Regions from separate parts of the Kitasatospora sp. NPDC018058 genome, predicted to be linked through region 2. Evidence: riboswitches for the same ligand, from Rfam matches in the RefSeq annotation. Region 2 holds a riboswitch; each other region holds the start of a gene.

Region 1 (9,715 bases), on a different contig from region 2:
GCCGACGCCGCCTGGTCCTACGTCTCCGACTCGATCTGGGAACCACTCGCCCCGCCCGCCCCCGCCAACGTGCCCGGGCAGGCCACCACGATCGGGCACGGCGACGACATCGCGTTGGACACCCCGGCCGACGCCCTGGTGGAGACCCTCAGCGCGCTCGCCGCCCGCCAGCGCGAGCACCGCACCCGCACCGCCGACCGCCTCACCCGCGTCATCGACAGCCACCTGCTGCCCGAGGACCTGACCGACATGGCCCTCTACTACCGGGCTAAAGCCCACCGCGACCTCGGCCGCACCGGCGCGTCCCGCCAGGGCATGCAGCAGGTCGCCGCCGGCACCACCCGCCTCGCCCCCGCGGCCCGCCGAGGCCTGGCCCACCTCGCCCGCCTCGACGGCGACTTCCCCACCGCCCACGCCGCCGCCCAGACCCTCGGCTGGGCCGGACGCCAGAACCGCGTCCTCGGCGACCTCGCCTGGATCCACGCCCACATGGACCAGGCCGCCGCCAACTACGAGGCCGCCCGCACCGACGCCGAACGGCACGCCGTCGCCGGAGAGAGGGCCACCGCCCAGGCCCAGCTCGCCTTCGTCCGCGCGTTCACCGCCCCCGAGACGGCCGACGACGACCTCGACCTCGCCGCCCAGCTCCTGGCCGGCCTCGACCTGCGCGCCACCACCCTCACCACCCGCATCGCCGCCCTCGTCCTCGCGGCCGGCGCCGGCGGCGAGGAGTTCCTCGACCGCGCGAACGTCCTCGGCTTGGAGGTCGATGCCTCCGGTGTAAGGGCCGCCCGCACCACCCTCGCCCTCGCCCGCTGCTTCCACCACGCCGTCCTAGACGACGCCGGCTTGGACACCGCGATCCGCGACCTCGACCAGCTCACCCGCAGCCACGACTACGCCTACTACACCGACATCGCCCACTTCATGGCCGGCCGCCCCCTCCACTTCCCCTCCCCCGCACGCTGGCTCGACGGCCCCGAAGCCGTGCGCTCCCGCTGGCGCGCCCTCGTCACCACGCGGCAGGACCGCCTGCGCACCGCACGCTGAAGCGGCGTGGGGCCTACTGCTTGCCGCCCAGGCGGCGCAACGCCTGCAGAACCGCCGTCTGCCCGGCCACCAGGGTCTCCAGCACTCGGCCCTGCTTCGCCTGCCCCTCAGCTGTCCGCCGCCCAGCCTGACCCGCGCCGGACAACCCGTTGACCTGCGCGAACACGATCGGCCGGGACGAACTTGCCGGCCGATCCGGTCGCAGTAGCCGCTCACACCCGTCCCGGCCCGGCTGCGCCGGGACGGTCAGCCGACCGCGCGCAGCCTGGAGCGGCCAGCCTTGGGCGGGGCGGCCTGGTAGTCGGGGATGAGGATGGGGGGGACGCCTTCGCGGGCGGCGCGGGCCATGGCGGCCTGCATCTCGAGTTCGGAGCTGTAGCCGGCGATGGCGGGGTGGAGGCGGTAGCGGTAGCCCTTGCGCAGGACGAGGCCGCGCTCGACGAGGAGGGTCATCCCGCGGCTGACCACGGAGGGGAGGATCTGGAGTTCTTCGGCGATGTCCTGCTGGGTGAGGGGGACGACACCACCGGGGTTCTGCCGCTCGACCATGACGGACAGGACGTTCGTCGCGGTGGGGGTGAGTTCGAGGCGCCGCAGCATCCCGAACAGGTCGGTGACCATCAGCATGCTGTCGACTCCTTGTCCCCGTTCTGGACGGCTGCCAGCCCGATGATGTCAGGGAATCCGTTCTCGAGGGCGAGTGCCCGGAGTTCGGCGAGAAACGTCTGCTGCTCGTCCCCGTTGCCTTTGTACGCGATGAGGGGGTTGAGCTGCCAGACTCCCCGGCCGACGCTGCGGATGTAGTTGCGTGCGGCGAGGTGTTTGAGGGCGGGGCTGACGCTGGAGCGGCTGGTGCCGATCTCGTCGGCGATCTCGCGCTGGATGGCGTGGCAGACGCCTCGTTCGGCCCGGCCGACGATGTTCGACAGCACGGCGCACTGGAGCTTGGTCATCTCGCCGGACATGAGCGCCTGCGGGAGGACGTAGCGGGCGAAGTAGCGGCTGAGGAGGGCGTAGCCGTCGGAGCCGAGGACTTCGTGGGGGGCGCGGCGGTAGAACTTGGTGCGGGCTTCGTAGACGCCGTTCGGGAGGTGGCCGGCGTAGCCGCGGACGATCTCGGCGGCGAGGTCGCGCTGGTGCTGGGGGCCGGCGGGCTGGAGTCTCGGCTGGCGGGTCCGCCCGGGTGCCTGCCTGCGGGTGCTGTCGCGCTCTGCCTGTGCCAAGACCGTGATCCTTTGCTCGTGTCGGCAGCAGGCTACACGTCCTTCGCAATGGTGCGAAGCATTCTGCGCGCGAGTGCGAAACACGTGTCGTGGGCGTGGTCGGGACTCTCGGCGGCCGGTTCGTCTGGCCAGGTCCGGCGATCACGCGGGAGGTCCCGGGTGTCGGCGCACACCAACCCCAATGTTTCGCAGCATTGCGAAACATTGGGCCCGAATGTCGGCGTTCCGTGACACAGAAACGACCCAAGTGTCGGCGCAGCTAGACCTTTGATTTTCCAAGTTCGCAGGTCAGAGGCGGGATCGGCCAGCTGTCCTCTTACATAAAAAAGGCCCGCCACCGCTCCTACCGCAGGCTGCCGGCGAGGCATGGTTCCGGCGCGCCACGCCTCGCCTCGCCTCGCCTCGCTGAAGAAGCTTCCCTCCCACCCACGCGGGCAGTCCCCCGCCCACATGTGGTGCGCTCCCGCCAGGCCGTTGAACAGCAACCGACGCATGGTCACCCCTGGCATGCCCTCGCCGTATGCAGCCCGAAGCGGAGGACACTTGCAGGTGGCGACTTCAGCACCACACGACTTCCAAATCCGTCGCCTCGGCCACCCCCACACGGCCGCGGCGCTGGACACCATGCGGTCCGCCACCAATCGCACGGGTCTGGCCCCGCAAGGTGTCGGCGGTAGGTCCGTGGCTCGGGAACCATCTTCTGCGCTTCCACACCCACCCCGGATGTCCCCCGCGCAGATGGCGGAGCCCGGAAGAGCACAGACGCAGCCGATGATGCAGGCAGCACGGCCTGTTCCTGGTCATGGGGCTCGACCAGGACCACGCGGCCGCCCAAGCCCGTGCTCGGGGAAGGCCCACCTGAGCCCATGCAGCGTCCCGACCTACCGGACGTGCTGCCGTCCTGACGCGCGCGGCGCGCCCGGTAGGGGTTCCGGGCGATGAAGCCGGCGGTTCGCAACGGAGACGGGCCGAGCCGACCGTCCGGCGAACGTGAGTCGTAGCGTGGAGGGAGCGGGTCCACGCAACGGGTCGACGCCCATGCCCGAAAGGGGGTTCCTGCGATGAAGACCGCCGCCACCGGCCCCGGTCACCTCGCCCTGGACCACCCCTTCCGTCGGGGGGGGGGGGGGGGAGGCCACCGTCGCGCTGTTCCTCGGCGGCATCGACGCCGCCGTCGCCCTGAGCCTTTGACCTCCGCTCCCCGCCCCGTGGCCCGAGGCTGCGAGAGGCGGGGATTGCCCGCCCGATTCGCCCGGCACCGGTACCGGCGCCCGACCGTCCCGGCCGGCGGATGGAAGAGCATTTCGCCCCGGGGGCCGTGTTGGAGGCATCCCCATCATGTCCGTACAGCTGAACCACACCATCGTCTTCGCCCGTGACCGCCAGGAGTCCGCCGAGTTCCTGGCCGGCCTGCTGGGTCTCGAACTCGGCGAGCCCTGGGGCCCGTTCCTACCGCTGGTGCTCGCGAACGGGGTCACACTGGACTTCGCCACCGGGCCCGATCAGTTCACCCCGCAGCACTACGCGTTCCTGATCTCGGAGCGGGAGTTCGACGAGCTCTTCGCCCGCCTGCAGGAGGGCGGCATCAGCTACTGGGCCGACCCGAGGTTCGCGCGGCCCAGCGAGATCAACCACAACGACGGTGGCCGCGGCGTCTACTTCCGGGATCCGTCCGGGCACGGCATGGAGGCCATCACCGTTCCGTACGGCGGCTTCTGACGCGTCGGCACGCCGACCGTTCGGGCGAAGGGTTCCGTCCGGGCCGTCGGCGTCCCGGTGGACGAGGTCGGAACTTCCTGTGGGGCCTCGGCGATCCGAGGACGCCGGCGGCGGTTCTGCGCCGACGCGGCGGCTTGGGCCGTCTCGTCCGCAACACAGCGACGCACCGTCCGAAGTGGCGCCGTATCACCCGCACGTCCGGCACCGCAGCCGGTACGCCACCAACGCCGCCATGTTTGACCAGGTCGACGAGCGCAATCGCTGAACCATATGCCCCTTTGTGGCGTCTTCTGCCCCAGTACCCATCCTGATCAAGGAGATCCCCCACCGTGAAGGTCCACCCCGTTACCGCCCTGTTCCCGATGCTCAGCCCCGACGAACTCCTCGACCTCGCCCAGGACATCGAGAGCAACGGCTTGACCGAGCCCGTCATCCTGGACGCCGACGGCGTCCTCCTGGACGGCCGCGGGCGACTCGCCGCCTGCGAATTGGCCGACGTCGAACCCCGCTTCACCACCTATCAGGGCGACGATCCGGTCTGCCTGATCGTGTCCGCCAACCGCCACCACCCGAACACCACCGCGAGCCAGCACGCCATGATCGCCGCGATGGCACGCTCACTCTCCCCGGGCTCACTCCCGTCCGACACCGCCCGCCACGGCATCAACGTCACCCGGCTGTCCATCGCCACCACCGTGCTCGAACACGCCCCCGACCTCGCCGAACAGGTCCGCACCGGCACCCTCGCCCTCAACGCCGCCTACACCGCCGTCCGCAGACGCAAGGCCGACGCCAAGGCCCTCCTCGCCCAGCACGCACGACTGCGCCGGGACGCCCCCGACCTCGCCGAGCAGGTCATCGCCGGCCACCTCGCCCTCACCGACGCCACCGTGGCCCTCGACGCCCGACAGGAGGAGGAACACCTGCGCCGGCGCGTCGAGGAGATCGACGCCATCCGGCTCGCCGACGGCGACACCACGCCGGCCTTCGCCCGGACCGCCGAAGCGGGCGATGTCGACTGGCGCGACGCCCATCAGAGAGCCGAGCAGTACCTCGCCCAGCGCCACGACGCCATCCGCCACGTCCAGCACAGCCTGGCCGGCATCGCGGAACTCTGGAGCGCCGTCCAGGACCTCGCCCACCACCCCCGGAGCCCCTACGCCCGGGAGATCCTCAAGGGCCTCACCGGCCCGGCGCGCACCCTCGCCAACCGCCTCATCGCTCTCGAGACCGGTTGCGCGACAGGCGCGGCCTAACCCGCACCCCGCCGCCGCTACGGCTGAGACAGCGGTCCGGAAGTCTTCTGCGGCGGCGGCGAAACAACCCGCCGCCGCTGTCTGTGCACACTCCAACGCGCTCCGCCGGCACCCCGGGCGCTACACCCCGTAGACGACGGTGATGCGGTCGCCGGTGTCGGAGGCCGGGTCGGTGCGGGCGGTGGAGTCGTCGGCCTCGGGATTCCTCGAACTCGAGCGCGGCCGCACGCACGGGCCGGTCGTCGACTGACGCGAGCCGGCTGCCTCGTCCGCCTCCGCCTCTCCGGGGCGGCGGCCGTCACGACCGGCATCGACGGCCGGGGAAGCTGTCCGATTAGGGTATATATGCGGCGGTATATCAGCGAATATGTCTTTCCATCAGATTTCGCCGGATGTCGGTGTGATATGCACGATACGAACTTGTGTCTCCCGGGTCGATCTGCCTAGCGTTCAGGCTGTTCGCACCTGCGGACCCTGCCGCCGGGACGCCGAGTCCTGTCCACCGGTCGGCCGGACGTCGAGCAGTGCACCGGGCAGGAGCGGGGGAACCAGGTAGTTCGCCGCGCCCTGCTCGGCCCGTTCGCGGGCGAGACGGGTGTGGCTAGGGGTGAAGCCGCCGCGTGCGGCCGGGCTACCTCACGGCCCGAACCCGACAGCTCACCTCGCAGGCGTCGCAGAGGGACGCCCCATGCTGACTTCAGGTACCGGCCGGCATCGCCGTGCGCGCCGGAGACACACCCCGCGTCTGGCCGCCACCGCCGGGATCGCCGGCGCCGGCCTTATGCTGCCGCTGCTGAGCGCGAGCGGAGCCTCCGCCGCGCCCGGCTACACCCACGCGAGCCACGCCGGGTGGCAGGAGCACCACCAGCACCGGCACCAGAGCGACTCCGATGGCCAGCACCGCCACCAAGCCGGCCCGCCCTCCACTCCGACCTCCACTCCGACCTCGCCCGAAGCCTCGCAGGCCGCGCCGTCGCCGTCCGCCCCGGCCTCCCCCGCCCCGGAATCCGCGACCGCGCGCCCCGGTGGCGAGTCCCAGGGCTCCCACTCGGCGCGGCCCTCCGCTCCGGCTCCGACCCCGGCGTCCCACACGTCCGCGCCGTCGTCCCCGTCCGCCCCGGCCACGCACGCCCCCGCCCCCGCGGCCACACCCACCACCCCGGCCGCGCAGACCGGTTCGAGCTCGGACGCCGTGCGGCAGGTCCTCAATCTGATCAACCAGGCGCGGGCCGCCCAGGGTCTGCCCGCCTACACCATCACGTCGGGGCTGACCAGCAGCGCCGAGGCCCACGATCAGACGATGGCCGACGGCTGTGGTATGTCCCACCAGTGCCCGGGCGAGGCCGAGTTGGGGGCGCGGGAGACGGCCGCGGGCGTCCAGTGGAACGCCGCCGGGGAGAACATAGGCTACGGCAACGGGGTCTCCACCTCGGCCCAGGACATCGCCGCCATGGCGGTGAGCCTGACCCAGGACATGCTGAACGAGACGCCGCCGAACGACGGCCACCGCAAGAACATCCTCAGCAGCGAGTTCACCCACATCGGCATCGCCGTCCACCGGGATGCCAGTGGAACCGTCTGGCTCACCCAGGACTTCTCCAACTGACCCGTCCGTCAAGGACGTGAGCCGAGGCCGGCCCGACCCCGTTTCGGGCGGGTCGGCCGCCTCCGTCCCGCGGGCACCCGGCCCGTGGGACGGAGGCGGCCGGAGGATCGGCCGGCGGACACCGTCCAAGCCGCTGACCCCGGACGTGACCGCCTGGTCCGATGGCGGCGGCAAGGTCACCGCGGCCCGCCGCCCGCTGCACGGCACCGACCCGGTCGCCCGCTGGATGCCCGGCGTCCTTGCCAAGCCCGAACCACTGGGCATGGCACGGGAGTCGGCAGTCATCAGCGGCGAGGAAGGCATCCTGTTCACCATGGGCGGATGCTCGGTCGGCGCGCTCACCTACGACATCGCCGATGGTCGCATCCAGAACCTCCGCTTCCAGGTCAACCCTGACAAGCTCACCGGCCTCGTCTGACCGCACGGGAGGCCGGTACCTGGCACGACAGCGGGCCGTACCGATGTCTCAGAACGAGCTGAGCTGTGGGTCCTGCGCTCGGCGATCTCGGCGTTCGGCGAGGGTCCGGCTGCTGGTGGCGGCCGCGGTGCGGGCGGCAGCCCCGTCCTAGGACCGGGCTGCCACGTGATCAACGTCGTGCTGCTCCCGGCCGACGGTCATGGTCTTGCCGTGCCGGTGGCGGCCAGCGATTCTGGGCCGATGCCAGGGCAGCAGCGTGCCGAACCCCGCGCCCGAACCCGGCCGGGACCTCTCCGATCAATGATCTTGTGGCAGATCGAGGCGATGGCGTTACTGGCCGGTAATTTGGCTGATCACCACCTCCCCTGAGGGTCCGTCAGATCGCTACGCTCCGGCAATCGATCGGTTCGAGCACAGATGGAGCGCGTGATGGAACGACCCACCCCCAGCCGTGGACGCCGGACGGCGAGTGCCGTCCTCGCGGCGACGCTCGCCCTCGGCGGGGCCGCCGTCGCACAGCCCGCCGTCGCACAGCCCGCCGTCGCGGACTCGCCGCTCGCGGCCGCGGTGGGTGTCGGGTCGTTCCGCCTGGCCGACGTCCCGATGAAGGACGGCGTCGTCCTCAAGGCCGACGTGTTCACCCCGGCCCCCGGGACGCCGGGAGCCGATCCGCAGGGGCGCTACCCGTTGGTGGTGCAGCCGGCCAGCTGGGGGCAGAACGACCTGGAGTACGTCGCCCAGGGCCGTGCGCTCGCCGCCGACGGGTACGTCGTCGTCACCTACACGGTGCGGGGTTTCTGGGGCTCCGGCGGGAAGGTCGATGTCGCCGGGCCCAAGGACGTCGCGGACATCTCCACGGTGATCGACTGGGCGCTCGCGCACACCCCGGCCGACCCGGACCGGGTCGGCATGGTGGGGCTCTCGCTGGGCGGCGGGCTGACCCTGCTCGGCGCCGCCTTCGATCCGCGGATCAAGGCCGTCGCCTCGCTCAGCGGCTGGGCCGACCTCACCGACTCGCTCTACAGCGGGCAGACCCGGCATCTGCAGGCCGCGGCCGTGCTCGCCGGCATCCAGGCCCCGACCGGCCGCAAGAGCCCCGAGTTCGCACGGGTGCTTGACGACCTCTTCGCCGACCGTGACCTGCCCGAGGTCATCGGCTGGGCGGACACCCGCTCCCCGGCTCGCTACCTGGACCGGATCAACGCGAACGGCACCGCCGTGCTGATGGCCAACGCCTGGGGCGACAGCTTCTTCAACCCCAGCCAGGTCACCGACTTCTACCAGCGGCTGACCGTGCCCAAGCGCCTCGAACTGCGCCCGGGCGACCACGCGAGCCAGGAATTCACAGGACTGCTCGGACTGGACAACGCCACCTGGAACAGCGCGCGCTCGTGGCTCGACCAGTACGTCAAGGGAGCCCCGGCCCCGGACACCCGACCGCAGCCGGTCCACCTGGAGGTCCGGCCCTCCGGCGCGCCCGAGAGCCACGCCGACTGGCGGTCCGTCAGCTCCCGCACCGAGCACCTCACGGTCGGCGCCGAGACCCTCGCTGCCGACACCTCCGGCGACCCGGCCTCCGCGAACTGGCGGACCACCGTGCTCGGCGGCATCCCCTCCGGTGCGAGCGGCGGCGTCGCCCTGCTGTCCGGGATGGTCGACCAGGCGGTGCACCAGCCGCCGACCGTGGTCGTCCCCCTGTTGGCCCGTTCGGCCGCCGTCGTCCGGCAGTCGAGGCCCTACCCGCAGGGCCTGTCGCTGCGCGGCGTCGCCCGGGTGCACACGACGGTCACCGCGACGGCCCCGCAGGGCACGGTCGTCGCCTACCTCTACGACGTGGACGCGCTCGGCGTCGGCCGGCTGATCTCGCACGCGCCGCAGAGCTGGTCCGGGCGGACGCCCGAGCAGCCGTTCCCACTGGACGTCCCGCTCTTCGCCACGGCCTACGACCTGCCGGCGGGCCACCGCCTGGCGCTGGTGCTGGGCACCCGCGACGCCCTGTACGGCGGGCAGACTCCGCTCGGCTCCCGGGTGACCTTCGGCTCGACCACGGCCGACCCGGCCGATCTGGCGCTGCCGGTGCGCTGATCGTCCGGCCGCTGCCGGGAACCCCCGAGAGCGTGCGGGCCCAGGAGACTCCTGGGCCCGTGGGGTCCCAGCGGCGAACGGCCGTCCGGCCCTGAGGCCGTGGAGCCACCGACCGGCGAGGAGCGGTTCGAGGAGGAAGAGCGCGCCAAGCGCATCGTCCAGCGGGACACGCTCACGATGTTGTCCGCGGACAACATCCCCGCCCCGGCCGCGCGGCCCGTCGTGGCCGAGCCGTCGCGGGCCGCCGTGTTGTCCGCGGACAACACGGCGCACGAGACCGGGCCGGGCGGGGGAGTAGCGTCGGCCGCGGTCGCCGCTTCGGAGCCGGAGATGTTGTCCGCGGACAACATGAGAGGGA
Region 2 (9,715 bases):
CGGATCTGGTGAAGGCGCTGGAGTCGGGCACCGTTCCCGGCGCCGCCGATCCGATGGACGTCGCAGCCGCCGCCTACCTGGTGCGCTCGGCCGGCTGGAGCCGACTGGTCACCGAGGCCGGCGAGGAGGCCGAGCGGGTCGGCGCCGAGGACGCGGCCGCGGAGGCCGGCCGGCTGGTGGAGAAGCTGCAGGCCGAGCTGGCCGAGGTGCGGGCGGCCGCGCGGGCCGACCTGGACCGGCAGCGCGCGGAGTTCGAGGGCGTCCGGCGGGAGGCCGAGTCGCTGCGCAAGAAGGTGCGCTCGCTGGAGAGCGACACCCGGCGGGCACAGGCCGAGACCCGGCGGGTGGCCCGGGAGCTGGAGGCCGCGAGGGCGCACGCGGCGAGCGAGCGCGGCGCGGCCGAGAGCGAGGCACGCCGGCTGCGGCACCGGGTGTCCGAGCTGGAGAACGTCGCCGAGCAGGGCCGCCGTTCGGCGCGCGAGGGGCGCAGCGTCGAGGACATGCGGCTGCGGCTGCTGCTGGACACCGTGCTGCAGTCGGCGCAGGGGCTGCAGCGGGAGTTGGCGCTGCCGGTCTCCCAGATCCGCCCGGCGGACCTGGTCGAGGCGGTGGTGCCGGGGGCGGCCTCACCGCACGACGTGGCCCGGCGCGGCCTGGCGGAGGACGACCCGGCACTGCTGGACCAGCTGCTGGCGATCCCGCAGGTGCACCTGGTGGTGGACGGCTACAACGTGACCAAGACCGGCTATCCGACGCTGCCGTTGGAGCAGCAGCGGATCCGGCTGCTGGGCGGGTTGGCGATGCTGGCCCAGCGCACCCAGGCGGAGGTCACCTGTGTGTTCGACGGGCAGGACCTGGACGTTCCGGTCATCATGGCGCCGCCGCGCGGGGTTCGGGTACGGTTCAGCCGGACCGGTGAGACTGCGGACGAGCTGATCCGTCGTCTGGTGCGTGCCGAGCCGCAGGGCCGTCCGGTGGTGGTGGTGTCCACCGACCGGGAGGTGGCGGAGGGCGTGCGCAAGGCGGGCGCGCGCCCGGTGGCCTCGGTGCTGCTGCTGAACCGGCTGGCCCGGCCCTGACCTCGGTCCGGGCGGATCGACCCCTGGTCATCGCCCGTTCTGCGAGGCTGTGCGGATCCCGTGAAGTCAGCGTGGGAACCGGACTTCACGCCTTCGGGGGAGTGGCAAAACGGGTAGATCTTCACTAGGGTCTGGCGTCAAACCTATTTTCCGGAATCTCACCCGAACAGGTGAGTCCGTTGGAAGAAGGAGCCGGTCCCTTGGCCTCCCACCGCCGTCCCAAGCAGCCGAGCCGCGCGCGGGTCTCCGTGCTCACCGCTGCCGCTGCGACCGCGGTCGCCCTTTCCGCCCAGGTGGCCGCGCACGCCGCGCCGCAGCCGAGCAAGGCTGACGTCAAGGCTCAGATCGACCAGCTCCAGGAGGAGCAGGAGCAGGCGGCGGAGAAGTACAACGGTGCCAAGGAGCGCGCCGACCAGCTCCGCAAGCAGGCCGACCAGCTGCAGGACCAGGTCGCCCGCAGTCAGGACCAGATGAGCCAGCTGCAGACCGGCCTGGCCCAGGTGGCGGGCGAGCAGTACCGCACCGGCGGCGTCGACCCGTCCGTCCAGCTGATGCTCTCCTCCGACCCGTCCGGCTACCTGGAGAAGGCCTCCAGCGTCCAGCAGGCCAGCGCCAGCCAGACCGAGGCGCTCAAGGGCCTGCTCGACCAGCAGCGCCGGCTGGACCAGGAGAAGGCCGAGGCCGCCGCCGTGCTGGCCTCGCTGGACTCCACCACCAAGGACCTGAACCAGGCCAAGGCGGACGTCAACGCGAAGCTGAAGACCGCCCAGGACCTGCTGAACTCGCTCAGCGCCGCGGACCGCGCCGCGCTGAAGGCCCAGCAGCAGCAGGACGACCGCGCCTCGCGCGGCAGCGCCCGGGTCGACCTCAGCAGCCTGCCGCCGGCCAGCGGCTACGCGGCCGTGGCCGTCGCCAAGGCGATGAGCAAGCAGGGCTCGCCGTACGTCTGGGGCTCCACCGGGCCGAACACCTTCGACTGCTCGGGTCTGATGGTCTGGTCGTACTCCCAGGCCGGCGTCTCGCTGCCGCGGACCTCGCAGGAGCAGGGCGACGTCGGCACCCGGGTGCCCTCGCTGGACCAGGCTCAGCCGGGCGACCTGGTCATCTACGGCAGCGACCGGCACCACGTCGGGATGTACATCGGCAACGGCATGGTGGTCCACGCGCCGCACACCGGGGACGTGGTGAAGGTGATGAAGGCCGACGCGATGCCGATCAACACGATTCGCCGGGTCTGACGACCCGACACGCCCGAGGGGCCGACTCCGGCCCTGTGATCCGCGCCACCCTCCTATCGGGGGTGGCGCTTCGGGTTTGCGGGTGCAGTGTCCGACTGGTGAGAACCGATCAGCTTTGTGTGCAGCAGTGATCACCATCAGTCATTTTCACAAAAGAACATGGGTAATCTTCCGTCTTTTTTCTGACAAGGATTTGAACGGATCACGGTTCAGTTACTAGGGTCGTGCCCCGAACCACCGCAGTGTCGATCACCCAGCCGGGGTGGCGGCGGTGGTTTCCGTCGAGTTCGCGAAACAGCGGGGCAGGTCGAAGCGACTGTCCGACAGGGGAGCCCAGTGGTCGGGGGCGCTGCGGAGCGGAGCCGGGGAACCACGTTCCTCCGGGGTGAATCGGCGCCAGGTCGGCCGGTGGAACGGCCGTGAGGCGTCGTAGGGCATGCTTCCGGCCCGAACCCGTCAGCTCACCCGGTAGGCGGCCGTAGGAAGAAGGAGTCCGCCTTCGTGGCGTCCCATCGTCGTCCCAAGCCCGCCAGCCGCGCCCGTGTCTCGATCCTGACCGGTGTCGCCGCGGCAGCCGTCGCCCTCTCCGCGCAGTCCGGCGCGCACGCCGACCCGCAGCCGACCAAGGAGCAGGTCAAGGAGCAGGTCGACCAGCTCAACGAGCAGGCCGAGCAGGCGACCGAGAAGTACAACGCCGCCCAGGAGAAGCAGCAGGCGCTGGAGAAGCAGGTCTCCGGCCTGCAGGACCAGGTGGCCCGGCAGCAGTCCCAGGTGACCGACCTGCAGGGCGGGCTCGCCGAGATCGCCGGGGAGCAGTACCGCAACGGCGGCATATCCCCGACCGTCCAGCTGATGCTCTCGTCCAAGCCGGACAACTTCCTCAACCAGGCCGGTGCGCTGAACCAGGCCGGTGACACCCAGAAGAACCAGCTGAAGCAGCTCCAGGAGCAGCAGCGCAAGCTCGACCAGGACCGCACCGAGGCCCAGGGCAAGCTCGCCGAACTGGAGTCCACCACCCAGCAGCTGAAGGCCTCCAAGGAGGAGGTCCAGAACAAGCTGAAGGCCGCCCAGGACCTGCTCAACACCCTGACCGAGCAGGAGCGCCAGGCGATCCGCCAGGCCGAGGAGAAGGCCGCCGCCGACGCCAAGGCCCAGGCCGACGCCGCCGCGAAGGCCGCCCAGCAGCAGGCCGCCTCCGACCGCGCCTCGCGCGACAGCGGCCGCACCGACATCGGCTCGGGCTCCTCGTCCTCGCCGGTCGTCAAGCCGGCCGCGCCCGGCAGCTCGCACGGTGCCGCCGCACTGGCCGCCGCCGCCGGCAAGGTCGGCAGCCCGTACGTCTGGGGCGCCACCGGCCCCAGCTCCTTCGACTGCTCCGGCCTGATGGTCTGGGCGTTCAACCAGGTCGGCGTGTCGCTGCCGCGCACCTCGCAGGAGCAGGCCGGCGCCGGCACCCGGATCGGCTCGGACATCTCCCAGGCCCAGCCCGGCGACCTGCTGATCTTCTACAGCGACGCCCACCACGTCGGCATCTACGCGGGCAACGGCCAGGTGCTGCACGCGCCCAAGCCGGGTGCGTCGGTCCGCTACGAGGCGGTCTCCAACATGCCGCTGTCCTCCATCGTGCGGGTCTGATTCCCGCCCAGGCCGTTCCGGGCCCGGTCCTCCGTCACGGAGGGCCGGGCCTGCGGCTTTTCCGGCGGCTCGGGCGAATGTCCGATTAGTGGTCAAATATTCGGGTCGGGAGGGGTTTGGACTCGCTTGCCCGGACTCGCTAACGTCTGCCACCGGACTCCCGCTCGACGGCCGCCCGCTGGGGCGCGGCCGCGGGCCGCGCCGCAGGATTGGAGCCGCTGCCGCCATGCCCGTGCATCGCCGTTCCCGACTGCTCGCCCGTGCGCTGGTACTGACCGCAGCCGCCACCACGGCCCTGGGCGTGGCGACCTGCGGCAGTGCCCAAGCCGCTCCGGGTGGGCCGGACACCCCCGACCGCAAGGACGTCAAGGCACAGGTCGAGCAGCTGTACGACGAGGCTGAGCAGGCGTCCGAGAGGTACAACGCCGCGCAGGAGGCGCAGAAGCGGCTCCAGGGCGAGACCACCACCCTGCAGGGCGAGGTGGCCGCCGCCCAGGACCAGCTCAACCAGTTGCGGGGGGACCTCGCGACCGTGGCGGGGTCCGAGTACCGCGGCGGCGGGATGACCCAGACCGCCCAGCTGATGCTCTCCAGCGACCCCGAGTCCTACCTCGCCCGGGCCCGCACCTTCGGCCAGGCCGCCGAGCGGCAGCAGGAGACCCTGCGCGAGCTGGTCGGCCGTCAGCGCCGGCTCGACCAGCGCCGCACCGAGACCGCGGGCAAGCTCGCCGAGCTGGACCAGGCCCGGCGCTCGCTGGCCGAGAACAAGCAGCAGATCCGGCAGCGGCTGGCCACGGCACAGAAGCTGCTCGACAGCCTGGGCGCGGCCGAGCGGGCCCGGATGGCCGTCCAGGACGCCAAGGACGCCGAACAGCGTGCCACCCGCGGCACCGACCGGCTGGACCTCGGCACCACCCCGCCCGCCTCCGAGCGCGGGGCGGCCGCGCTGGCCGCCGCGGTCCGGATGATCGGCTCGCCGTACGTCTACGGATCAGCCGGGCCCCGCGCCTTCGACTGCTCCGGTCTGATGTACTACAGCTGGCGGCAGGCCGGAGTGACCCTGCCGCGCACCTCGCAGGCCCAGGCGTACGCCGGGCAGCGGGTCAGCCTCTCCGAAGCGCGGCCGGGAGACCTGGTGATCTTCTACCGGGACATGCACCACGTCGGGATGTACGCCGGCGGCGGGGTGATGGTGCACGCCCCCTACCCGGGCGCCAAGGTGCGGTACGAGAGCGTCAACGCGATGCCGGTGTCAGGGGTGGTCCGGCTCTGAGCGCGATGCCCTCCGGCCCGGCCGAGCCCCACCTGATAGACCCGGCCGGCTGCGTGCTGTCCCGGCGCGGTGCGCTGCTGCTGGCGGCCGGCGGGCTGGCCCAGCTGTCGCTGCCCCCGGCCGCCCCGCCGGCACCCGCCGGGCGGGCGGCGGACCAGCGCGCCGAGGTGACGCAGCTGCTGGCGGCGCGGGCGCGCTCACTGCCCGCGTGGTCCGGGCTCACGGGGGCCGAGGCGCTCTACCGCAACCTGGTGCTGTCGTCCGATCAGGGGTCTTCGGCGGTCGACGGGCCGGACCGGCTGACCGCCTCCGCCGAGCTGGCGGTGCGGATCGTCGGGTACGACGAGTACCCGGTGGTGTACCCGCGCCGGATCGCGCTGGTCCGGGACGCGGGCGGCTGGCGGGTCGAGCGGGAGGAGGCCGCGAGCGGGCCCCCGGCGCTGTGGGACCTCGGCCCCGCCCGTACCGCCCCCGGAGAGCACTGCCTGGTGCAAGGCCTGGCCGAAGGGCCCGACCCGGCCGGTCTGGTGGCGGTCGGGGACAAGGCGGTGCCGGCCGTCAGCGCGGTCTGGGGCGGTGGCTGGCCCGGTCGGCTGCTGCTCGAACTGCCCGCCGACGAGACCCAGTTCGCCCGGCTGCTGGAGGCCGACCCAGCAGGCTGGACGGGCATGGCGGCGGTCACCGTGGCCGCCCCCGGCGCGCCCTGGCACACCCCGGCGGACCGGGTGGTGGTCAACCCCGACGCGTTCGGGCGGCTCAGCGACTTCGGCCGGCAGGTGGTGGTCACCCACGAGGCCACCCACGTCGCGACCAGGGCCGACACCCGGGCCTGGACCCCGCTGTGGCTCTCCGAGGGCGTCGCCGACTGGACGGCCTACCGGGACTCCGGCCGCCGCCCCCAGCAGATCGCCCCCGAGCTGACCCGGGACGTCACGGCCGGGAAGCCGCCCACCGCGCTGCCCGCCGACCGGGACTTCACCGCCGGCGCCAGCGGCATCGCCCAGGCCTACGAACAGTCCTGGCTCGCCTGTGACCTGATCGCCCGCCGCTGGGGGCCCGACCGGCTGGTCGCCTTCTACCGGGCGGTCGGCGCGGGCGACGGGCAGGGCGAGGACCGGGACCACCGGATCGACCGGCTGCTGCGTGGTGAGCTGGGCGTCGGGTCGGCCGAGTTCACCGCGCTCTGGCTGACCGAGGTGTCGGCGCTGAAGGGCTAGCGTCCGGGAGACGGGCCCTCGGCGCCCGACCGGGCCCGAGGGTCAACGGCCGGCCGGGTGGTCGATGCCGTCCAGCAGGTCCTGCTCGTACGCGATGCCGGGGCGGACCGGGTAGGAGGAGGCGGGCGGCAGCGCCGGGGTCTCCTCCAGCACCACGGTGGGCGGCAGGGCCGAGGCGCGGGTGGAGCGCCAGAGCCGGATGCCGGAGAGCACGGCGGCGGTCAGCAGCAGCAGGTTGCGCAGGCTCAGCACCGTGATCGCCCAGGGGTCGCTGGCGAGGATCTGGGTGAACATGGTCGGGAACTCGACCAGGGTCAGCGGACAGGCGATCAGGATCAGCAGGGCCACCGGCCGCTGGCTGGTGCCGCGTACGGTCAGGCAGACCGCGGCGACGCCGATCAGCCAGACCAGGTACTGCGGGCTGATCACCCGGCTGGTCACCACGAAGATCAGCAGCGCGCACAGCGCGGCGTCGTACATGGTGGCCGCGTTGCGGCGGTGGGCGGTGAAGCGCCACAGCAGCAGCCAGAGGAAGCCCAGCACGGTGCCGGCCATCATCACCTTGCTGATCACGCTGACCCACGGCCCGAGCATCTCGGGGGAGCCGTAGTTCATGGTGACCCTGCCGTCCCAGGCCCCGGCGATCCGGGCGAAGTGCAGCGGCAGCGCGCCGACGGACTCGACCTCGATGCCGCGGTCCGCCTGGAAGGTCAGGAAGTCGAAGGCGCCGTTCATCCCGGCGGCGAGCAGGAAGCCCACCGAGACGGCGGTGGCGGCGGCCAGCGTCCAGGAGCGGCGGGTGCGGCGGCCGGAGGGGGTGCCGATCAGGCCGATCAGCGGCCAGATCTTGACGATGCCGCCCAGACCCAGCAGCAGCCCGCCGACGGCCGGGCGGCGGACCAGCGCCAGCAGCCCGGCCAGGGCGAGCGCGGTGACCAGGATGTCGAAGCGGTTGTAGATCATCGGGCCGAGCAGCGGCACGCCGACCACCCACATCCAGGCGCCGGTCAGCGCCCGGCCCTTGCGCAGGCCGGTGCGGATCAGCAGCGCGGCCGCGGCGGCGTCGGCGATCCCGCAGATCACCCAGAAGGAGACCAGGTACGACCAGGGCAGCAGGCCCGGCAGCAGGATGATCAGGGCGGCGCCCGGCGGGTACTGCCAGGTCACGTCGTCGAAGGGGAAGGTGCCGGTCTGCAGCACCCCGTACCAGGCGTGGTAGATCATCCACACGTCGGCGGTGACGTCGCCGCCGGGCGCCTTCAGCACGCCGGTCATCAGCAGCACCAGCAGGGTGCGGGTGGCCACCCAGGTCGCCCCGAGGGCGGCGAGCGCCCCGATCGGGCGGCCGAGGCGGCCGCGCGGAGAACCGGGCTCGGTGGCCGGGGCCAATTCCACTGCGCTCCCTCGTTCGTCTCGGACGTCCTCACCGGAGGCGTCGTACTGACGGACGCCCGGGCCGCCGCGTCGCGGCCTAGGTACTAGGACTGACCCGGGGGTCAAACGGTTGCCGTGTGCGGTTCCGTTCCCGGCGGGTCATGGTGTTGACCTATCGTACGGATCACCCAGAGGTACACCGAGCACCCCCCGACCGAGCGAGCCGTGGCCTGATGCACAGAACCTTGATCGTCACCAATGACTTCCCACCCCGCCCGGGCGGCATCCAGGCCTTCGTGCACAACATGGCTGTCCGTCAGCCCGCCGGGAGCGTCGTGGTGTACGCCTCGACCTGGCGGGACGGCAGCGAGGTGCGGCGCTTCGACGCCGAGCAGCCGTTCCCGGTGATCCGGGACCGCACGAAGGTGATGGTTCCCACACCCCGCGTCACCCGGCGGGCCGCCGAGATCCTGCGCGCCGAGAAGTGCGACTCGGTCTGGTTCGGCGCCGCCGCCCCGCTCGGCCTGATGGCGCCCACGCTGCGCCGGGCCGGGGCCGGGCGGCTGCTGGGCATGACCCACGGGCACGAGGCCGCCTGGGCCCAGCTGCCGGTCTCCAGGCAGCTGCTGCGGCGGATCGGCGCGGGCACCGACGTGCTCACCTACCTCGGCGAGTACACCCGCTCGCGGATCGCCGCCGCGGTCGGGCCGCAGGCCGCCGCCCGGATGGTGCAGCTGCCGCCGGGCGTGGACGAGACGACCTTCAACCCCGGGTCCGGGGGGGCGGAGGTGCGCCGCCGGCTCGGGCTGGCGGACCGGCCGGTGGTGGTCTGCGTCTCCCGGCTGGTGCCGCGCAAGGGCCAGGACACCCTGATCGAGGCGATGCCGCAGATCCTGGCGGACGTGCCGGACGCGGTGCTGCTGATCGTCGGCGGCGGCCCGTACCGGGCGGACCTGGAGAAGCTGGCGGACGCCAAGGGCGTACGAACCTCGGTGCGGTTCACCGGCTCGGTGCCGTGGGAGGAGCTGCCCGCCCACTACGGGGCCGGGGACGTCTTCGCGATGCCCTGCCGGACCAGGCGCGGCGGGCTGGACGTGGAGGGCCTGGGGATCGTCTACCTGGAGGCCTCGGCGACCGGCCTGCCGGTGGTCGCGGGGGACTCCGGCGGCGCGCCCGACGCGGTGCTGGAGGGCGAGACCGGGTACGTGGTGCCGGGCGGCTCGGCCGCGGCGGCCGCGGAGCGGATCGTCCGGCTGCTGCGGGACGAGGAGCTGCGGCGGCGGATGGGCGAGGCCGGGCGGCGCTGGGTGGAGCGCTCCTGGCGCTGGGACCTGCTGGCCGGGCGGCTGACCTCGCTGCTGGCGGGCTAGGGCGTGTCGACACGGCGAAGGCACCGCCTCCTGCTCGGGGAGGCGGTGCCTTCGCGCGTTACCGCTGCTTCTCGCTGTGCCTGCTTCTCGCTGTGCTCACTTCTTGTAGAGGGCCTCGACCTCGGCGGCGAAGTCCTTCAGCACCACGTTGCGCTTGAGCTTGAGCGAGGGCGTCAGGTGGCCGCTCTCCTCGGAGAACTCGGTGTCCAGCAGGCGGAACTTCTTGACCGCCTCGGCGTGCGAGACGGCCGCGTTGCCGTCGTCCACCGCGGACTGCAGGGCGGCCAGCAGGTCCGGGTCGTCGGCGAGTCCGGCGACGGTGGCGGCGGCGGGCTTGCCGTTGAGCTCCTTCCACTTGGGGAAGAAGTCCGGGTCGACGGTGATCAGGCAGGCGATGAACGGCTTGCGGTCGCCGACCACCATGACCTCGCCGACCAGGGCGTGGGCCCGGATCCGGTCCTCGATCACGGCCGGGGCGACGTTCTTGCCGCCCGCGGTGACGATGATCTCCTTCTTGCGGCCGGTGATG
Region 3 (9,715 bases), on a different contig from region 2:
GCGCTGCCGGCCGTCGTCGAGCTGTACGACTACGAGTACGCCGTGATCCGCGCGGTGCCGCGGGTCGAGCGGGGCGAGTGCGTCAACGTCGGGGTGCTGCTGTACTGCCGGCAGAGCGCGCACCTGGCGGCGCGGACGCACCTGGACCAGGCCCGGCTGCTGGCGCTGGACCCGGTGGCGGACGTGCAGGGGGTGCGGCGGGCGCTGCAGGGGATCGAGGCGGTCTGCCTGGGCGGGCCGCAGGCCGGTCCGGCGGCCTCGGACAGCCCCGGGCAGCGGTTCCGCTGGCTGACCGCGCCGCGCAGTGCGATCGTCCAACCGGGGCCGGTGCACACCGGACTGACCGCGGACCCGGAGACGGAGCTGCGGCGGCTGTTCGACCAGCTGGTGCTCTGATCCTGCTGCGGATGGCGGTACTGTGAGGCGGCTCGCCGACGGTTGCCGTGGTCAAAGCTTGAGTTACTGAAGCACTCGGTCGTACGCTGGCCCCATGGGTTCGACCTCGACGACGACCGTACCGACCAACGCCGAGCTGATGGAGGCGTTGGCCGCCGTCGGCGCCGCGTATTTCCAGGACTTCGCGGCGGCCGCGGCCCGGCACGGGCTCTCCTCCTCGCAGGCGAAGGCGCTGGGCGCGGTCCAGGAACCGGTGCCGATGCGGGCGCTGGCCGGGCGGCTGGGCTGCGACGCGTCGAACGTGACCGGGATAGTGGACCGGCTGGAGTCGCTGGGTCTGGCCAACCGTGAGGCGGCGGCCGGTGACCGCCGGGTGAAGATCGTGGTGATCACGGACGAGGGTCGGGAGATCCTGAACCGTATCCGGGGCGAGATGAGCCGCACCCACCAGGCCTTCGAGGCGATGACCGACGAGCAGCGGGTCGCCCTCCACTCGATCTGTGCGCAGGTCCTGCCGGTGCTGGCCGGCCGGACGGGCGGCGTGCAGCAGTAGCGGGCCGCCCGCCCGGCGCCGCTCAGGGCGTCTCGGGTGACAGCGCCTCGGCCAGCTCCGGCGGCAGCGGTCGGTGGTGCAGCAGGGTGAGCGTGCGGGTGGCACGGGTGAGCGCGACGTAGCGCTCCCGCGGGCTGAGGTCCGCGGGCTCGACCACCACGACGTGGTCGAACTCCAGGCCCTTGGCCGCCGTGACCGTCAGCGCGCCCAGCGCCGGTGCCAGCGCATCCGGCGCGATGACGCCCAAGGTGCCGCCCGGCATGGGCAGTTCGGCCAGCGCGGCGGCGAAGTCGCGGTCTTGGATGAGGACGGCGCGCGGCCGTTCGGTGCCCGGGCGGACGGACTCGGGCGGCTGCTGGTCGGGTGCGGCGGTGCGCAGTACGGCGGCGGCGAGGGCCATGATCGGCTCCGGCGTACGGTAGTTGACGGTGAGCCGCTCCTCGCGCCAGCGGCCGGGCAGGTGAGGGTCGAGCATCTCGGCCCAACTGCGGGCACCGGCGGGGGACCCGGTCTGGGCGAGGTCGCCGACGACGGTGAGCGAGTTGGTCGGGATGCGGCGCAGCACGGTGCGCCAGGCCATCGCGGAGAGCTCCTGCGCCTCGTCCACCACGACGTGGCCGTAGGCCCAGGTGCGGTCGGCGCCGGCTCGTTCGGCGGTGGAGCGGTACGGGCCGTCGTCCTGGAAGCGTTCGGCCAGTGCGGCGGCGTCGAGCAGGGCGTCGTCGGTCTGCCCGGTGATGGTCAACACGCCCTGGGCGAAGTCGAGTTCATCCGGGTCGTGGTCGGAATCGGGCTCGGTGGCCGAGTGGGGTCCGCCGAGCAGTTCGGCGGCCTCGTCCAACAGCGGGACATCCTCGACCGTCCAGGGGGAGTCGGCCGGGCGGAGCAGGGCGTCGGCGTGCTCGGGGGCGACCTCGGCGAGCAACTCCCGGTCGGTGAGCAGTCGTTGGAGCAGCTGCTGGGGGGTGAGGGCCGGCCAGAGCGGGTCGAGCGCGGCGTGGACGTCCTCGCGGGCCCACAGCTCGCGCGGGGCATAGTGCGCCTCCTCCTCGTCGTACGGGCGGCCGAGGGCGAGCGCCTGGGCGATGGCGAGGGCGTCCAGCAGGGTGCGCAGGTAGAACGCCCGGGCCCGGTTGTGCGGTACCCGCAGGCCGCGCGCGGCGTCCCGGGCCTCGGCGCAGGCGCGGGCGGAGACCCGCAACCCCTCGCCCAGGTCGAGGCCTTCGGCGGGGGCCGACTGGTGGGCGGCGACGGCACGGCGGAGCACCTCGGTCATCCAGGGTCCGCCCTTGGCGAAGGCGGCGGCGGGGGTGTCGCCGAGGGCCGTGGTGACGTCGGGGAACAGATCGCCGACCGTGCGCAGCACCACCTCGGTCTCGCCCAGGGCGGGCAGTACCTCCTCGATGTACCGGAGGAAGCCCGGGTTGGGGCCGATGACCAGCACGCCCCGGCGCTCCAGTGCGGCCCGGTGGGTGAACAGCAGGTAGGCGGCGCGGTGCAGTGCGGCGAGCGTCTTGCCGGTGCCGGGGCCGCCCTGGACGACCAGGGCGCCGGGCAGCGGGGAGCGGATCACCCGGTCCTGCTCGGCCTGGATGGTGGCGACGGCGGCGCCCATCCGGCCGGTGTGCTCGCGGGCGAGGGCGGCGAGCAGGGCGGCCTCGCCGACCAGGGTGCGCCGGCCGGACTCGTCCAGTGCGGCGAGGTCGAGCGCCTCGTCGTCCAGCCCGGTGAGGGTGCGGCCCGCGGTGTGCAGATGGCGGCGGCGCAGCACGGCACCCGGGTTGGCGGGGGTGGCGGTGTAGAACGGCCGGGCGGCGGGGGCGCGCCAGTCGAGCAGCAGCGGCTCGTAGCGCTCGTCGACCAGGCCGACGCGGCCGATGTAGTGGACGGTGCCGTCGCGCTGGTCGAGCCGGCCGAAGCAGAGGCCGCGCTCCACGGCGTCGAGTCGGGCGGCGCGCCGGGCGGCCTCGCGGGCGCGCACCTCACGTTCCAGCCGGGCCTGGTGGGTGCCGCCGGCGCCCGCGCCGTCGCGGGCGCCGTCCCGGGTGCGGCGGGCCTGCTCCCGGACGGTGTCCAGGCGGGCGTAGAGCCGGTCGAGGTGGACCTGTTCGGTGCGCAGCGCCTCGGCAAGGGCGCCGCTGGAGCTCCATGTACTCGCTGGCGTTCCGTTCATTGCTGTGGTATCCTTGCCGCGAGAAGTTTATTTGGTGTCACCTGACGGGCGTTCAATCGGCGCAGCCTACCCCATCCGCCGACGTCCGGCGTGACCTCGGCTGTTAGGCTTGCGAAGCGTGAGCGCGAAGCCCCAGATCCCCAATGTCCTGGCCTCCCGGTACGCCTCGGCGACCCTGGCCCAGCTGTGGTCCCCCGAGCACAAGGTGGTCCTTGAGCGCCACCTGTGGCTCGCCGTCCTGAAGGCCCAGCAGGACCTCGGTGTCGAGGTGCCGGCCAACGCCGTCGCCGACTACGAGCGGGTGATCGACCAGGTCGACCTCGGCTCGATCGCCGCCCGTGAGCGGATCACCCGCCACGATGTGAAGGCCCGGATCGAGGAGTTCAGCGACCTCGCCGGCCACGAGCAGATCCACAAGGGCATGACCTCCCGGGATCTGACCGAGAACGTCGAGCAGCTGCAGATCCGCCAGTCCCTGGAGCACGTGCGCGACCGCACGGTGGCCGTCCTGGTGCGCCTGGCCCGGCTCGCCGCCCAGCACTCCGAGCTGGTCATGGCCGGCCGCTCGCACAACGTGGCCGCGCAGGCCACCACGCTGGGCAAGCGCTTCGCGTCGATCGCCGACGAGCTGCTGGTCGCCTTCCGCCGTCTGGAGGAGCTGATCGCCCGCTACCCGCTGCGCGGGATCAAGGGCCCGGTCGGCACCGCCCAGGACATGCTGGACCTGCTCGGTGGCGACACCCAGAAGCTGGCCGAGCTGGAGCGCCGGGTCGCCGGCCACCTCGGCTTCGACAACGTGCTGACCAGCGTCGGCCAGGTCTACCCGCGCTCGCTGGACTTCGAGGTGCTCACCGCCCTCGTCCAGCTGGCCGCCGCGCCGTCCAGCCTGGCCAAGACCATCCGCCTGATGGCCGGTCACGAGCTGGTGACGGAGGGCTTCAAGGAGGGCCAGGTCGGCTCCTCCGCGATGCCGCACAAGATGAACACCCGCTCCTGCGAGCGCGTCAACGGCCTGGCCGTGATCCTGCGCGGCTACGCCTCGATGACCGGTGAGCTGGCCGGCGACCAGTGGAACGAGGGCGACGTCTCCTGCTCGGTGGTGCGCCGGGTCGCGCTGCCGGACGCCTTCTTCGCCTTCGACGGCCTGCTGGAGACCTTCCTGACCGTCCTGGACGAGTTCGGCGCCTTCCCGGCCGTGATCGAGGCCGAGCTGGACCGCTACCTGCCGTTCCTGGCCACCACCAAGGTGCTGATGGGCGCGGTGCGCGCGGGCGTCGGCCGGGAGACCGGGCACGAGGTCATCAAGGAGCACGCCGTCGCCTCCGCGCTGGCGATGCGCGCGGGCGCCCGCGAGAACGAGCTGCTGGACCGGCTGGCCGCCGACGAGCGGATCCCGCTGGACCGGGCCGCGCTGGACGCGCTGCTGGCCGACAGGCTGTCGTTCACCGGTGCGGCCGGGGCGCAGGTCGCCGAGGTGGTCCGCCAGGTGGAGACCGTCGCGGCGGCCTACCCGGAGGCGGCCAAGTACGCGCCGGCCGACATCCTCTAGGAGAGCGGCATTCCCTGACGATCGGTCAACTCTCCGAGGGCCCTGCCGCCGTTCCGGTGGCGGGGCCCTCGTGCGTCCGGGCGTGTCCGGGGTCGAGCGGCGGGGTGGTGGTGGCGCAGGGCCAGTCGCAGTTCGGCTCGGCCACCGGGTGCTCCTCGGGGGCGAGCACATTGCCCCGGACGGTGGCGAAGGCGATCAGCCCGCCGGCGGCCAGCAGACCCGCGCAGATCAGCATCGCGGTGTGGAAGGCGGAGTCCACCGAGGACGGCACCCGGTAGGCGTCGCCGCTCAGCCCGGCCAGCGCCGGGAGGGCGGCCACCGCGAGCAGGCCGGCCGCGCGGGCGGCGGCGTTGTTGACGCCGCTGGCGATGCCCGCGTGCCGTACCTCGACGGCGGCCAGAACCGTCGCGGTCAGCGGCGCGACCAGCAGGGTCATCCCGCTGCCCATCACGGCGACGGCGGGCAGCACGTCCGCCCCGTAGGAGGAGCCGGGGCCGATGCGCAGCATCAGCAGCACCCCGGTGGCGCACAGCAGCGGGCCGACCGTGAGCGGGATACGGGGGCCGATCCGCTTGCCGAGGCGCCCGGCGCGCGCCGAGAACGTCAGCATCAGCACGGTGATCGGCACCAGGGCGAAGCCCGAGGCCAGCGGGGAGAAGCCGGAGACGATCTGCAGCTGCACCACCAGCAGGAAGAACACCCCGCTGAAGGCCGCGTAGACGCAGAGGGTGACCAGGTTCACGGCGGTGAACAGCCGGGAGGAGAACAGCCCGAGCGGCAGCATCGGTTCGGGCGTGCGGCGCTCGACGGCGACGAAGGCGGCGCCGAGCAGCAGGCCGATCGCGCCGGTGAGCCAGACGGCGGGGGACAGACCCTCCCCGGCGGCGGTGAGCGCGTAGGTGATCGCGCCGAGGGTGAGCGCGGCGAGCAGTGCGCCGGGCACGTCGAAGCGGCCGGAGGCGGACTCGTCGCGGCTCTCCGGGACGTACCGGGAGGTCACGGCGACCACGGCGGCGGCCAGCGGCAGGTTCAGCAGGAAGATCCAGCGCCAGCCGGGGCCGTCCACCAGCCAGCCGCCGAGGAACGGGCCGACGGCGGCGGAGACCCCGCCGAGGCCGGACCACAGGCCCACCGCCGCCGAGCGGTCGTCAGGATGGAAGACCGCCTGGAGCATGGCGAGCGAGCCGGGGGTGAGCAGTGCCCCGCCGATGCCCTGGACGGCGCGGGCCACGATCAGCACTTCGATGTTCGGGGCGGCGGCGCAGGCCGCGGAGGCGGCGGCGAACCAGACCACGCCGATCAGGAAGACCCGGCGCCTTCCGTACCGGTCGCCGAGCGCGCCACCGAGCAGGATCAGGCCCGCCAGGGTGAGCAGATAGGCGTTCAGCGTCCATTGCAGGGACGCCAGGGAGGCGCCGAGGTCGGCGCCGATCCGGGGCAGGGCGACGTTCACCACGGTGCCGTCGAGCATCGCCATGCTGGAGCCGAGCACGGTTGCCAGGAGTACCCAGCGACCCTGCGCGGTGCCCAGGCGCAAGGTGCCGGCTGTTGAGGTGGCCACGGCCCGATCCTGCTCCCGGCGGGGCGTACGTGACAAGGGTCACCGCGTGGCGCGTCCGTGGCGAGCGGTGCGTGAGCGCACGGTCGCGCTGGGGCGTGGAGATCGGCACAGGGTCGTGGATCAGTGGCGCTCGGTGAATGGATTGTGTACGCACCGTGCGGCGGGTCATGCGGAGGGTCACCACCCTCCGGGGGGATGTCGCCGGTTCAAGAGATCGACATTGCTTCACCCGAACGGATGGGTTTTAGTTCAGCGACCGCCCGGCCAGCCCGGGTGGATCCACCGGGTGGAACGCCGAGTCCTGCCGCTGCCCGATGGTTCGAACTGAGCTCTGTACGGCAGGAGCGGGGGACCCACAGGTAAGTCGCCGGTCCGGAGTTCGCGCTTCTCAGCGCGAACGTCCAGGACCGGCTTGGGGTGAAGCCGCGCATGCGGCCGGGCAACTCCAGCCCGAACCCGACAGCTCACCTCGCAGGCGTCGGAGAGGAAATCCATGCCTGCTCAGGCCCGTCGTATCGCCCTGCCCCGCGCCGCCCGCTTCGGCATCGGCATCGCCGTCACCGGTGCCTCCTTCGCCCTGCCGCTCGTGACCGCGATGGGCGCCCAGGCGCACACCGCCCCGGGTGCGCCGGCCGCCTCGGTCGCGCAGCACACCGCCGCCGCGGAGGCCAAGCCGGCCGTTCCGGCCGCCGCGTTCGATAGCTACCGGGTCGTCAGCGGCGACACCCTGACCACGATCGCCGACGCCAAGCAGGTCGAGGGCGGCTGGCACGCGCTGTACGAGCGGAACCGCTCGGTGGTCGGCGCCAACCCGGACCTGATCTTCCCGGGCCAGCAGCTCTCGCTCGCGGCGGACGCCGCCAAGCCGGCAGCTCCGGCCGCCCCGGCCAAGCCGGCCGCCCCGGTCACCCAGAGCGCCGCCGCGGCCGCGGACACCCAGCTGCAGGTCAAGACCGAGGCCGCCAAGCCGGGCGCCCAGCTCCAGACCCAGGTGCAGAGCGCCGCCCCGGCCAAGCCGGCCGCCCCGGCCCCGGTCGCCCCGGCCAAGCCGGCCGCCCCGGTCGCCGCCACCTCCGGCTACGTCGCCCCGCTGGCCAACCCGGTGCTGGGCGAGGCGTACGGCGTGGCCGGCTCGATGTGGGCCTCCGGCCACCACACCGGCCAGGACTTCGTCGCCTCCACCGGCACCCCGCTGCGCGCGGTCGCCAACGGTGTCGTGGTGAAGGCCGGCAACGGCGGCGCCTACGGCAACGAGGTCGAGATCAAGCTCGCCGACGGCAAGTACGCGCAGTACGCGCACCTGTCGGTGATCGGCGTGAAGGTCGGTCAGACCGTCACCGTCGGCCAGCGGCTCGGCCTCTCCGGCGCCACCGGCAACGTGACCGGCCCGCACCTGCACTTCGAGATCCGTACCGGTCCGGAGTACGGCTCGGACATCAACCCGGTCGCCTACCTGCGGGCGCACGGCGTCGCGCTCTGACCCTGCGCTGACCGCGGGTTTCAGGAACCACCGCTGTTGCGGGGCGAATCGACCGCCCGGGATGGTCATGTCGGGTGACCGCTCGACCGGGTGATCGCCGCATCAGTGGACATGGGCGCGGGACACGCCCAAGGCCGGCCCGGCTTCGCGAGGATTCCTCGCGAAGCCGGGCCGGCCGCTGCCGTTTCCGGCTCCGGGCGTGTTCGAGCGGTCGAACCTGGCGTCAACTCCTGCTGCCTTTGGCGAGATTCGTCGTCTTTCGGGTGCGGCCCCGGTCGCGCGATGCTGTCGGGCAGTCACCGCCCAGCCCTTCTCCGGCGGGCGGACGGGTGTGGGCGGACGGGTGTGGGCGGACGAGGAGGCCGGATGGCGGTCGGGAGCGGGGATGCGGTCGGGGAGCGGGCCGGGTCGACCGGCTGAAGGCGGGCTCGGTGGGCCTGACGGGCGTGGTGTTCATGGCGATCGCCACCGCCGCACCGATCACCGCGATGACCGGGAACCTGCCGATCGTGATCGGGCAGGGCAACGGGGTCGGCGCGCCCGCCGCGTACATCGTGGCGACCGTGGTGCTCACGGTGTTCTCGGTCGGGTACGTGGCGATGGCCCGGCACATCACGGCGGCCGGGGCGTTCTACGGGTACGTCTCGCACGGGCTGGGCAGGGTCGCCGGGATGGCCTCCGGGCTGCTCGCGGTCATGGCGTACATCGTCTTCGAGGCCTCGACGCGATCGGGCGGGAGGGCTTCCTGCACCCGGCGCTCGGCCGCACCCACCCGCGGCACGGCTCGCCGTACGTCGCCTCGGTGGTGCAGTCGGTGATCGCGGCCGGGCTGGTGCTGGCGTTCCTGGCGGCGGGGATGGACCCGTACGTTCATCTGTACACGCTGTTGGCGCTGTTGGGGACGATGGCGATCCTCGTCGTGCAGACGCTCTGCTCCTTCGCGGTGGTCGGATACTTCCATGTGCGGGGCAGACACCCCGAGACCGCGCACTGGTGCCGGACGCTGGTCGCGCCGTTGGTGGGCGGGGTGGCGATGGCCGGGGTGGTGGCGCTGCTGGTGGTCAACGAGGACGCGGCGGCCGGGGCGGCTTCGGGCACCCTGCTGTTCCGGCTGATCCCGTACCTGGTGATCGGGGTGTTCCTGGGCTGGATCGGGCTGGCGCTGGCGATGCGGCGCTGGCGGCCGGAGCGGTACGCGCGGATGGGGCGGATCGTGCTGGAGGAGGCCGTGGAGCGCTGAGCCGGAGGCCGGTCAGCCCCGGTGGACCGGCAGGCCGAGTTCGGCGGCGGCCAGCAGCTCGTGCATCCGGTGGCCGAAGTCCTCGGTGTCGGCGGCGGGTTCGGGGAAGACCAGGCGGACGTCGCGGTGACCGTGTCGGTGGTCCAGGCGCAGCACCAGGCCGTAGCGGTCCAGGGCGAGCGGGCGGATGTCCGGATGCCCGGCGAGCAGGGCCGGGTCGAGCAGCCGGGTGAGCAGGTCGATGGCGTCGGCGTGCTCGTCGGCCAGGTGGGTGAGCAGCGCGGCCTCGTGCCGGGCCAGCGGGTCGGGGGCGACGAGGGCGAGATCGTCGGCGGTGAGCGCGCCGGTGCCGTACGGGGTGGCGAGGACGGCGTGGGCGACGTCCACGCGCAGGTGGACGCTGAGGCCGTCGTCGGCGAGGTGGGCCAGGTGCAGTCGGCCGGCCAGGGTGAGGCGGCCGCGGATCCGGTCGCGGACGGCGACCGGGGAGACGTCGGTGACGTCGACGACCACGGCCAGGCCTTCGGTGGCGCCGGCGGCGGCCGCGGTGAGCGGGGCGTCCAGCGGGGCGCGCAGGCGCAGCCGGGAGCCGTGCACGGAGACCGGGGTGTCCAGGTCGTGGTGCTCGCCGAGGGCGCGGACGGTGAGCGAGGAGGTCGTGCTGAGCAGGCTGTGGACCCGTTCGGCGGTGGTGGGCTCGGGCACCTCGGCGTCGCCGCTGCGCTCGCTCATGCGCCCACCTCTTCCCCAGCCTCCGGCCGGG

What was found. Region 2 has a riboswitch for cyclic di-AMP ahead of ACH4E7_RS07990 (NlpC/P60 family protein). Riboswitches for the same ligand answer to the same signal wherever they lie in the genome.
Region 1: another riboswitch for cyclic di-AMP. It lies ahead of ACH4E7_RS31045 (CAP domain-containing protein); the one in region 2 lies ahead of ACH4E7_RS07990 (NlpC/P60 family protein).
Region 3: another riboswitch for cyclic di-AMP. It lies ahead of ACH4E7_RS26440 (peptidoglycan DD-metalloendopeptidase family protein); the one in region 2 lies ahead of ACH4E7_RS07990 (NlpC/P60 family protein).

The regions. Positions count from the first base shown of each region.
Region 1 covers NZ_JBIRFA010000027.1:110,281-119,995, reverse strand. The annotation lists gene ACH4E7_RS31070 (ATP/GTP-binding protein) at 1-1,050, shown strand, start outside; gene ACH4E7_RS31065 (helix-turn-helix domain-containing protein) at 1,297-1,677, opposite strand; gene ACH4E7_RS31060 (replication/maintenance protein RepL) at 1,671-2,273, opposite strand; gene ACH4E7_RS31055 (VOC family protein) at 3,612-3,992, shown strand; gene ACH4E7_RS31050 (hypothetical protein) at 4,322-5,248, shown strand; cyclic di-AMP (ydaO/yuaA leader) riboswitch at 5,766-5,934, shown strand; gene ACH4E7_RS31045 (CAP domain-containing protein) at 5,937-6,854, shown strand; gene ACH4E7_RS31040 (hypothetical protein) at 7,000-7,272, shown strand; gene ACH4E7_RS31035 (CocE/NonD family hydrolase) at 7,702-9,357, shown strand.
Region 2 covers NZ_JBIRFA010000004.1:261,767-271,481, forward strand. The annotation lists gene ACH4E7_RS07980 (NYN domain-containing protein) at 1-1,079, shown strand, start outside; gene ACH4E7_RS07985 (NlpC/P60 family protein) at 1,280-2,317, shown strand; cyclic di-AMP (ydaO/yuaA leader) riboswitch at 2,655-2,808, shown strand; gene ACH4E7_RS07990 (NlpC/P60 family protein) at 2,819-3,952, shown strand; gene ACH4E7_RS07995 (NlpC/P60 family protein) at 4,179-5,225, shown strand; gene ACH4E7_RS08000 (hypothetical protein) at 5,231-6,442, shown strand; gene ACH4E7_RS08005 (glycosyltransferase 87 family protein) at 6,485-7,837, opposite strand; gene ACH4E7_RS08010 (glycosyltransferase family 4 protein) at 8,050-9,186, shown strand; gene ACH4E7_RS08015 (AMP-dependent synthetase/ligase) at 9,283-9,715, opposite strand, start outside.
Region 3 covers NZ_JBIRFA010000019.1:116,493-126,207, reverse strand. The annotation lists gene ACH4E7_RS26465 (DUF3037 domain-containing protein) at 1-396, shown strand, start outside; gene ACH4E7_RS26460 (MarR family transcriptional regulator) at 491-949, shown strand; gene ACH4E7_RS26455 (HelD family protein) at 972-3,122, opposite strand; gene purB (adenylosuccinate lyase) at 3,232-4,671, shown strand; gene ACH4E7_RS26445 (MFS transporter) at 4,697-6,232, opposite strand; cyclic di-AMP (ydaO/yuaA leader) riboswitch at 6,545-6,723, shown strand; gene ACH4E7_RS26440 (peptidoglycan DD-metalloendopeptidase family protein) at 6,726-7,712, shown strand; partial or broken gene ACH4E7_RS26435 (hypothetical protein) at 8,168-8,952, shown strand; gene ACH4E7_RS26430 (DUF2470 domain-containing protein) at 8,965-9,684, opposite strand.